3 regions of the Vreelandella sp. V005 genome follow, and region 2 is predicted to be linked to each of the others. Evidence: predicted binding sites of a transcription regulator. Region 2 holds the regulator's gene; each other region holds the start of a gene.
What was found. The regulator FliA, encoded in region 2, starts transcription of late flagellar genes. The targets are predictions, from matches to a motif close to CTAAAGTTNNNNNNNNNNCNGCCGATA.

Region 1: the regulator FliA is predicted to act here: its motif matches at 2,161-2,187, upstream of ACUN8H_RS08660 (flagellin N-terminal helical domain-containing protein).
Region 3: the regulator FliA is predicted to act here: its motif matches at 1,402-1,428, upstream of fliD (flagellar filament capping protein FliD).

Annotation. Positions count from the first base shown of each region.
Region 1 covers NZ_JBQXYA010000003.1:9,463-12,741, forward strand. Annotated here, with positions in the region: gene ACUN8H_RS08655 (flagellin N-terminal helical domain-containing protein) at 86-967, opposite strand; gene ACUN8H_RS08660 (flagellin N-terminal helical domain-containing protein) at 1,197-2,090, opposite strand; gene ACUN8H_RS08665 (flagellin N-terminal helical domain-containing protein) at 2,377-3,258, opposite strand.
Region 2 covers NZ_JBQXYA010000004.1:49,447-52,725, reverse strand. Annotated here, with positions in the region: gene ACUN8H_RS11320 (OmpA/MotB family protein) at 1-485, opposite strand, end outside; gene ACUN8H_RS11315 (motility protein A) at 491-1,309, opposite strand; gene ACUN8H_RS11310 (RNA polymerase sigma factor FliA) at 1,351-2,052, opposite strand; gene ACUN8H_RS11305 (flagellar protein FlhE) at 2,079-2,507, opposite strand; gene ACUN8H_RS11300 (hypothetical protein) at 2,533-3,126, opposite strand; gene flhF (flagellar biosynthesis protein FlhF) at 3,123-3,279, opposite strand, start outside.
Region 3 covers NZ_JBQXYA010000003.1:13,621-16,899, reverse strand. Annotated here, with positions in the region: gene fliD (flagellar filament capping protein FliD) at 1-1,302, shown strand, start outside; gene fliD (flagellar filament capping protein FliD) at 1,474-2,826, shown strand; gene ACUN8H_RS08670 (flagellin N-terminal helical domain-containing protein) at 2,963-3,279, shown strand, end outside.

The DNA.
Region 1 (3,279 bases), on a different contig from region 2:
CCTCAACAATGAGATTAATAGGCCAAAAAAACGGGGCCAACTGGCCCCGTCGTTACTTTCTTTTTCAGATCTGCGGCGAAACCTATTAGCCCAGCAGCGACAGTACAGACTGTGGTGTCTGGTTAGCCTGTGCCAGCATGGAAGTACCGGCCTGCTGAAGGATGTTGGCACGGGTCATGTTAGAGACTTCAACAGCGTAGTCAGCATCTTCGATACGCGATCGGGCTTCAGAGAGGTTGGTAGACGTTGTCGCCAGGTTATCAATCACCGAATCAAAGCGGTTCAGCGTTGCACCCAAGGTGGCACGATTGGTATCCAATGTCTTAGTAGATGCATCAACGGCATCAATAACATTCTGGAAATCATCATGCGTAACTGCACCACCAGAACCAGTGCCAGTAATTACAGTGGCACCACCAGAGACTGAAAGCGAACCACTTGAGCCTGTAGTCAAGCCAAGTCCTACTGTCGTAGCGTTGACTGTATCCACTTCAATAACGTCTTGAGCGGTAGTGTTGGAACCGACCTGAATATCTAAGGTAGTGCCGCCAGAACTCAGCAGATTGGTGCCGTTGAAGTTATTACTTCCCGCCACACGATCAATCTCAGCCAGGCGCTCGTTGATCTCTGTAGTAATGGCAGCCCGGTCGTCTGCAGTATTGGTGTCGTTGGCACCCTGTACCGCTAGCTCACGAATACGCTGCAGGTTGTCGTTAACTTGGTCAAGGCCGCCTTCCATGGTCTGCACCAGGGAGATACCGTCGCTAGCGTTACGGCTAGCCTGATCCATACCTTTGATTTGGGCCGTCATTTTGTTGGCAATAGCTTGACCAGCAGCATCGTCAGCGGCGCTGTTAATGCGCAGGCCAGAAGACAGACGCTCTTGCGCTTTAGCCAGCATGTCCTGAGATTTAGACAGGTTGTTCTGGCCAATCAGGGCGGTAATGTTAGTATTGATTACAGACATGTGAGTGCTCCTCGAAATTTAACTGGCCTGTTGGCCTGCTTTGCGGCACTTGCGTTGCCGTTATTATAATTAACGGCAGATACACCTATTTCTTTAGAAAATTACTCTTTTTTATGCTTATGACGGCAAATTATTTAGCTGCTGTTTCGCATAGCGCCAAAGCAGGCTTAATTGCAAAAACGGGGCCTATTGGCCCCGTTACTACTTCTTTTGAAAATCACCGACGGTATTAGCCCAGCAGAGATAGTACAGACTGCGGCGTCTGGTTAGCCTGCGCCAGCATGGAAGTACCTGCCTGCTGAAGAATATTGGCACGGGTCATGTTAGACACTTCAACAGCGTAGTCAGCGTCTTCGATACGCGAGCGGGCTTCTGAAAGATTGGTAGACGTCGTCGCCAGGTTATCGATTACCGAATCAAAGCGGTTCAGTGTTGCGCCCAAAGTAGCGCGGTCAGTATCCAGTGTTTTAGTAGACGCATCAACGGCATCAATGACGTTCTGGAAATCGGCATGCGTAATTGCACCACCGGATCCCGTACCAGTTAATGTAGTTACACCGCCAGAGGCTGTAATAGAACCGCCTGAGGACGTAGTGAGACCAAGTCCCGCAGTAGTTGCATCAATCCGCTTAACAGTGATGACGTCTTCAGTACTGGTATTGGAGCCAACCTGAATACTTAGTGCGCCAGTAGTTCCGCCACTAGCTACATTGAGCAGATTAGTACCGTTGAAGTTATTGCTACCCGCTACACGATCAATCTCAGCTAAGCGCTCATTGATTTCAGTTTCAATGGCCGCGCGGTCATCTGCGGTATTGGTGTCGTTGGCACCCTGTACTGCTAGTTCACGAATGCGCTGCAGGTTGTCGTTAACTTGGTCAAGACCGCCTTCCATGGTCTGCACCAGAGAGATGCCGTCGCTGGCGTTACGGCTAGCCTGATCCATACCTTTGATCTGGGCCGTCATCTTGTTGGCGATGGCCTGGCCAGCCGCATCGTCAGAGGCGCTATTGATGCGCAGACCTGAAGACAGGCGCTCTTGAGCTTTAGCTAGCGAGCTTTGAGCGTTAGATAGGTTATTCTGGCCAATCAGGGCGGTAATGTTAGTGTTGATGACAGACATGTGAGAGCTCCTCGATATTTGACTGGCCTGACGGCCTGCTTTGCGGCACTTGTGTTGCCGTTATTATAATTAACGGCTGACACGCCCGATTCTTTAGGGAAGATCGCTCTTTTTATGTAAAGTGCTGTAACTTATTTCGTTACTTTTCTGGTGGTATTAAATATGCATTTTTTAGCGGTAATCAAAAATGTCATCACTAATGGCGCTGATTACGAAAGTATTCTACATACAAAAACGGGGCCTGTTGGCCCCGTTATTACTTCTTTGGCATTACCGGTTAAAGGTATTAACCCAGCAGAGACAGCACCGACTGCGGCGTCTGATTAGCCTGCGCCAACATGGAAGTACCGGCCTGCTGAAGAATATTAGCGCGCGTCATGTTAGATACCTCCACCGCGTAGTCAGCATCTTCGATACGCGAGCGGGCTTCAGATAGGTTGGTAGATGTCGTCGCCAGGTTATCAATCACCGAATCAAAGCGATTCAGCGTAGCACCCAACGTTGCGCGGTTGGTGTCCAGAGTTTTAGTAGCGTTATCTACGGAATCAATCATGCTCTGGAAGGCTTGATGAGCACCACCGCTAGCAGCGCTTACAGCAGTAGAGTCAAACGTAGAGCCTGTAAGTGCAGCATTACCAGAAGCAAGTCCTAGCCCTGCAACTGTGGCATTAACGGTCTTCACGGTAATAACATCTTCAGCGTCAGTATTAGAGCCAACTTGAATGCTTAAGCTACTGCCAGCGCCAGAATCCAGATTCAACAAATTAGTGCCGTTAAAGTTATTGCTGCCAGCAACGCGATCAATTTCAGCCAAACGCTCATTGATTTCGGTTTCAATCGCTGCGCGATCATCTGCAGTGTTGGTGTCGTTGGCGCCCTGTACCGCTAGCTCACGAATACGCTGCAGGTTGTCGTTAACTTGGTCAAGGCCGCCTTCCATGGTCTGCACCAAAGAGATACCGTCACTAGCGTTACGACTAGCCTGATCCATGCCTTTAATCTGGGCCGTCATTTTGTTGGCAATGGCTTGACCAGCCGCATCGTCAGAGGCGCTGTTAATGCGTAGGCCAGAAGACAGACGCTCTTGCGCCTTAGCCAGCATGTCCTGAGATTTGGACAAGTTGTTCTGGCCGATCAAAGCAGTAATGTTAGTATTGATAACAGACATGTGAGTATCCTCGAAATTTAA
Region 2 (3,279 bases):
TTGGAGGGGAAGCGTGCTGTCGCAATAGGCACGCTGTCGGTATGGCCTTCCACCGAAATCTGGCCGTCAAAACGAGCCAAAACATCCATCAGACTTTCAATCACGCCACGTCCCTGAGGTGTCAGTACGGCTTGGCCGCTGGGAAATAACAGGCTGGTATCAATCCGCAGCGTAACCCCTTCGCGCCCTTGCGACACGCTCACGCCGGGAATATCAAGCCCGGCATACTCGGGTTGCAGCCCATCGTGGCGAGGCTGTATGCCAGTGGCGAGGGAAGCTAGTGGTAGCGATGATACCGCGCTAGCCGAACGCATGAAAGCAGTATCAGCGCCCTCTCCGCCACCTGGCGGTGAGAGTGAAAGCAGTAGTACGAAGAGGGTAATGAGCAGCGTTAATACATCGAGATAGCTGGTTAACCACCCCTCATCCCCCTCGCCAGCCGTGACCGGGATTTCCAGCGCATGGCGTGTATCACGGTCTAACATGGTGGCTATCTCATCGCCGAACTAACCGACGTGTCAGGGCGTGGTTTAACGCTGTTATCACGAATCTCATCGTGGTAATTAGCCACAAACGAATGAAGGGTCTCTTCAATAAACGACGGCAGGCGGCGCTTAGTGATCAGTGAAATACCTTCTAGCACCATATTCATGGTTATCAGCCGCTCTTCGGTGCGGCGTTCAAGTTTCACTGCAATCGGTTTGAAAACGAGGTTGGCGAGTAAAATACCGTAGAACGTCGTCAGCAGCGCCACCGCCATGCGAGGGCCAATGACCTGCAGATCGCCTGCGTCCATGACTTCCAGCATATTGACTAGGCCGACCAGGGTACCGATCATGCCAAACGCAGGGGCATAGGTAGCCATGGTGCGAAATATTTGCGCCTCGGCATGCTCACGCGCTTTTAAGCGGGCAATTCGCCAGCGCAGCATGTCGAAAATTTCGTCCTCTTTGGTATTGGCAATTACTAGTTGGATACCGGTGCGTAAAAAGGGGTTGCGCGTATGCTCCAGCTCGCGCTCGACCGCACGCACATCGCCTTTAAACCATAGCCGCGACATGTCGACCAGCTCGCGGATATCGTCGCGCATATAAGTATTTTCGCGCCGGAACACCAACCCCACCAACCGCACTACACGCACTACTTCTTTCAGCGGGTAGCTAATAAACGTCGCCGCTAACGTCCCGGTCACTACGATGGCCAATCCCGGTAAATTGATAAAGCTTGCAGGGGACTCTGCGGTAAAAAAAAGCACACTTACCAACAGCAGTATGCTGGCAAATATGCCTATCAGCGTCGAAGGATTCATCCACGGCTCCTTGCCGGTCACAAGTGAGTTAACAGGCGGTGTTACGCCGAGTCGTGTAAGCGTGCGCGTAGACGACTGACGGCTTGACTGTGCAGTTGAGAAACGCGGGACTCCGTCACGCCCAACACAGCCCCGACTTCCTTGAGGTTGAGCTCTTCCTGGTAATACAGCGCCATGAGGAGTTTTTCACGTTCTGGCAGCGCTTCAATCGCGTCAATCAGCGTTTGCCGCTGCTGGCCGTCCAGCAGTTGTTCAAACGGTGAGTTGCTCGGTTCATTGTTGACCGGCTCACCACCATCGGCGACTAGCTCCTCAAACGGCAGCAGTTGACCACTGTTGGTATCGTTTAGGAGTTGCTGATACTCATTCAGTGGCATCTCAAGGTGATGGGCGATTTCGCTCTCTTCTGGTGCTCGACCCAGCTGTTGCTCTAACTGGCGAACGGCACTGTCCACTGCTCGCGCCGAACGGCGCACGCTGCGGGGCAGCCAATCGCGGGTGCGCAATTCATCCATCATCGCACCACGAATTCGTTGACTGGCAAACGTCGCAAAGGTCGCCCCCTGAGTAGCATCGAAGCGTCCGAGCGCCTCAAGCAGCCCGACCATCCCGGCTTGAATAAGATCGTCGAGCTCAATGCTGGCTGGCAAACGGACCTGAAGCGTCAAGGCCTGGCGTCGCACCAGTGGCATGTATTGCGTCAACAGCTCATTCTGTTTGATCCTGCCTTGTGCTGTGTACATCCTCTCGCCTCGCGGCTATACAGCCTTCACTGATAATTCACAATCATTTGCAGTCCCTGCACTCGAACCGGCCGCTGGCCTGGACGTAAGGCGAAGCGAAAATGCAACGGCGCTTCTGCCCTTTGACCGGCCAATGCGATGGTAGAACCCCGCATACCTGTTAGCGCAACACACTGCTCAGGATGGCACAACCAAGCGTTTAATAGCGCATTGGGAGGATAGTGGAACTGCCACTGAATACGGCCGAGTTGCCCTAAACGAAGATTTGCCGAGGCCGGTGGAGAGGTCTCCTGGCTAGCGCTTGCCCGGTCACTCATCGCCACCATTAGCCCAGGGAGCTGGGCGCTCCAGCTTCCGTTCGCCGCTTGGGCACTCTGCGTCATTCCTGACAGCCATAACCCTGTTAACAGTAACGCACTCAGCGACACTGCCTTTCTCAATGGCCAGCTTAGCATGCTTGTTCTCCTTGGCGGAGTCCACTCATCGTGCAAGTACCAGTAGCTCCATATTTAAGTAGTAATCAGCGGCGCCACGCAAGTTATCGAGCAATCCCTGGCGCGGCAAGTGCGGCTCGTGAAGCGCCAATAAACGACGCGGCCCGCCTCGTTCATGAAGCTCAAGCAACGTACGGTACATCGCAGCAAAAGCCTCGGCATCGCTACTGATCCACAGCGCCCAGCGGCTGTATTGATTGCGTAACTGAGCAAAATCAGCCGTGCCTGCCATCACGATGTGGATGTCCCAATCTTCTGGTTCACCGGCCCAACTGCGGCCTAATGTCGACCACTGGCCTAGCCGTGCTTTGACCTTATTGACCTGGGCGGCGCCACCACTCGGTAGGCCAACCACTACTAATGGCGTCTTAGTCTTCGGCTTGGGCGACGCTGGCGTCTCTGTTTCATCTATCCCTGCTTCGTCTATTGTGCTGGCCATCGGCACTAACAACGACGCACTTTGTTCTTTTACTGGCACATGCTCGGCAACCGCGATATCCATTGCCCCGTCAGCCTGCTGCTGTTGGCGCTGCAGGCTCGCCCACTTGCGCAGCCCTGAGGCTTGGTCTTGATCGCTCACACCACGCCCTCTCGACTGACACTACCTAGTTGGCGAATCGCATCTCGGGCCATAAACGCGTAAACCAGCGCATCGAGCATGCCGGTATCGCGACGCCGACGGCTGGTGCCCGACAAATTGAGCACGTCACCACGCAGTGTTTGTGCCTCTTCA
Region 3 (3,279 bases), on a different contig from region 2:
CTGAATCAGTTGCAAGATGCTGAGCGCAGTAAACTCACGCCCATAGCACAACAAATCCAGTCTGCAGAAACGCAAATATCAGCCTATGGAAAACTGCAAAGTGCGCTTGAACAATTTCAGGGCTCTGCTCAAGCGCTCAATGATGGCTCTTCATTTGAAAGCCTGACGACTAATGTCGAGGGTAGTGCTGTTGGTGCTGTCAGTACCGATGAGGCTCAGCCAGGCCAGTATGAAGTGCAGGTTGAGCGTTTGGCGACGGCAAGTACTTTAGTGACGGAGCGTCTTGAAACGGCAGTTGAGAGCATCGTGACGGGGGAGCAGTCACTTAACTTTACGCTTGCTGATGGCGCATTAAATACTATTACCATTGCTGATGGCAGTTCACTGGAAAATATACGTGATGCTATCAATGAACAGAGCGATGGTAACTTAAGCGCCTCGATTATCAACGATGGTGAAGGGTATCGGCTCTCTATCAATGCGGCTGATACCGGCGCAGACGCAAGTATACAGAGCACCAATTTTGCAGACATTTTAGCCGCTGGCGTAGAAACCTCCGATGTGCAGGTAATTCAAGCGGGCCAGGATGCGGCGTTTAACGTCAATGGAATCGATATCGTTAGTGCCACCAATCAAGTGGAAGGTGCTATTCAGGGCGTTACCTTAAACTTATCTGAAGCGGGCGCGGCGAGTACGGTAACTGTCGAGCAGGATAACGAGGCGATGCGCGAGAAGGTCACGGCATTTGTTGACGACTTCAACACGCTTAAAGAGACCCTTACCAGTTTGACTGCTTTTGACCCTGAAACGGGCCAGGCGGCGGGGCTTAACGCAGATGCGACGACCCGCGCTGTCGAGATGACTCTTCGTCAAACCATCAGTAGCACTGTCGGGGGAGAGGGTTTTAACGCGCTATCCGATATAGGTATCTCACTGCAAGTGGATGGCACGCTTGCCATTGATGAAAACCAGTTGGATAACATCATTGCTACTCAGCCGGATCAGCTCGCTAATTTTTTCGCCGGGAACAGTGAAGAGGGCGGCATGGCAGGCCAAATGGTCTCGGCAATTGAGAGTCTTGTTGGAGCGGGGGGACGTCTCGAAAGCGCAGTTAGCTCATCAGAAAGTCGCGTTGCTTCCCTAGGAGACCGTTTTGCCACGACTGAAAGCCGTATTGAACAAACCGTAGAGCGTTATCGCACGCAGTTTCAAGCAATGGACGGTATGGTGGCACAAATGAATCAAACCAGCGCCTATCTTACCCAGCAGTTCGCAGTGCTGGGCCAGCAAAACCAAGGCTAAATCGATCAATACTCCCGATTGATGGCATGCCCCAAGCCCAGCACTCTGTGCTGGGCTTTTTTTTGCAATGGCTTAGAACAGCTTTAATAAACACCACCGCTAAAGTTTATTCGCCCGTAGCCGATAAATAACCTAGACGCGTATCTCTACTACTTTTAAGGAATGAACCAAATGGCCTCAATTACCGCACTGGGTGTAGGTTCTGGATTGGATCTTGCTGGTTTGGTGGATCAGCTTAAAGCGGCCGAACGCCAAAAGCTTGTCCCTCTTTTAGAGCAGCAGAGTGCGCAGAAAACCAAAATTTCTGCCTATGGGCGCCTTGAATCAGCAATGGATCGGGTGCAAACCTCTATTGCCAAGCTGAATGATCCCTCTTCTTTCATGCAGCAAAAAAGCACGGTAACCGGCGACGGCGTGTTGGCCACTGCAGGCGAAACCGCTAATGCGGGGCGTTATGAAATTACCGTTACGCAGCTGGCTCGCGCGGGCAGCGCTGCTTCTAATAGCGTGGCGCTCGATCAAGAGCTAACCGGAACGGATACGGCACTGACGCTTAACTTTGGTGCTGGCACAACACAAACAAGCTATGACGTCACTATTGCCGCAGGCAGTACCCTTGCTGACGTCCGCGACCAGATCAATGCGGATAAAGAAGCAGGTGTCACGGCTTCCCTTGTTAACGACGGCACGGGGTACCGCTTAGCGCTGACTTCCAAAGAGACGGGAGAGGACGCTTCGCTTACCGGTTTCTCTGGACTAGCGTCACTAACCATGGACGCGGCCACGGTGCGTGCAGGCCAGGATGCTGAATTAAATGTTAATGGCATCGCCATTACCAGTAAAACCAATCGCGTTGAAGAGGCTATTCAGGGCGTTACGCTTGATCTTACAGAGGCCTCTGCAAACCCTGTCACCCTAGTTATTGAGCGTGATGAAGCGTCACTGCGAGAGGCGATTGATTCGTTTGTCAGTAATTACAACGAAATGAAATCTACCGTTGAGCGTATGACCGCATACAACGGTGAAGGCGAGACCTCCGGCGAGTTGGTGGGTGATCGCACCGTTCGCACTATTGAAGATCGTCTGCGCCGAGATATCACCGATAACCTTGGTACAGGTGATATTTCACGGCTTTCTCAGCTGGGTATTGCCATTGATGAGCGCGGCCGTTTAAAAGTCGATGAAACTAAGTTGGATGAGGCAGTCGCCAATAATCCTGAAGGGCTATCCGCCTTTTTTGCGGGTGAAACGGAAGAGGGTGGTTTCGCAGGGCGGTTAAGTGCAACGCTTGAGGCGATCACTGCAGAGGACGGCATTATTCAAAGTTCGGTCAATAGCGCCGAGCAGCGGGTTGATAGCCTGGATCAGCGCAAACTTCGTATGGAGGCGAGTATTGAGCGGAGTACTGAACGCTACCGTAAGCAGTTTGCTGGGCTAGATGGCCTGATTGCGCAAATGAACTCTATGAGCAGCTACCTCTCTCAGCAATTCGATATGCTGGGTTCTATGCAGAAGAGTAACTAATTTATTTACAGTATTTTTTAGAAAAAAGAGCGTTTTTATCTAAAGAACTTGGTGGGCCTGCCGTTAATTATAATAACGGCAACGCAAGTGCCGCAAAACAGGCCACCAGGCCAGTTACATTTCGAGGAGCACTCATATGTCTGTAATCAACACTAACATTACTGCCCTGATCGGCCAGAATAACCTGTCTAAGTCTCAAGGCATGCTGGCTCAGGCGCAAGAACGTTTGTCTTCTGGTCTGCGTATTAACAGCGCCTCTGACGATGCGGCTGGCCAAGCGATTGCCAACAAAATGTCGGCACAAATTAAAGGCATGGACCAGGCTAGCCGTAACGCCAGCGACGGTATCTCTCTAGTACAGACTATGGAAGGCGGCCTTGACCAAGTAAATGACAACCTTCAGCGCATTCGTGAGCTAGCGGTACAGGGTGCCAACGATACCAACACCAAAGA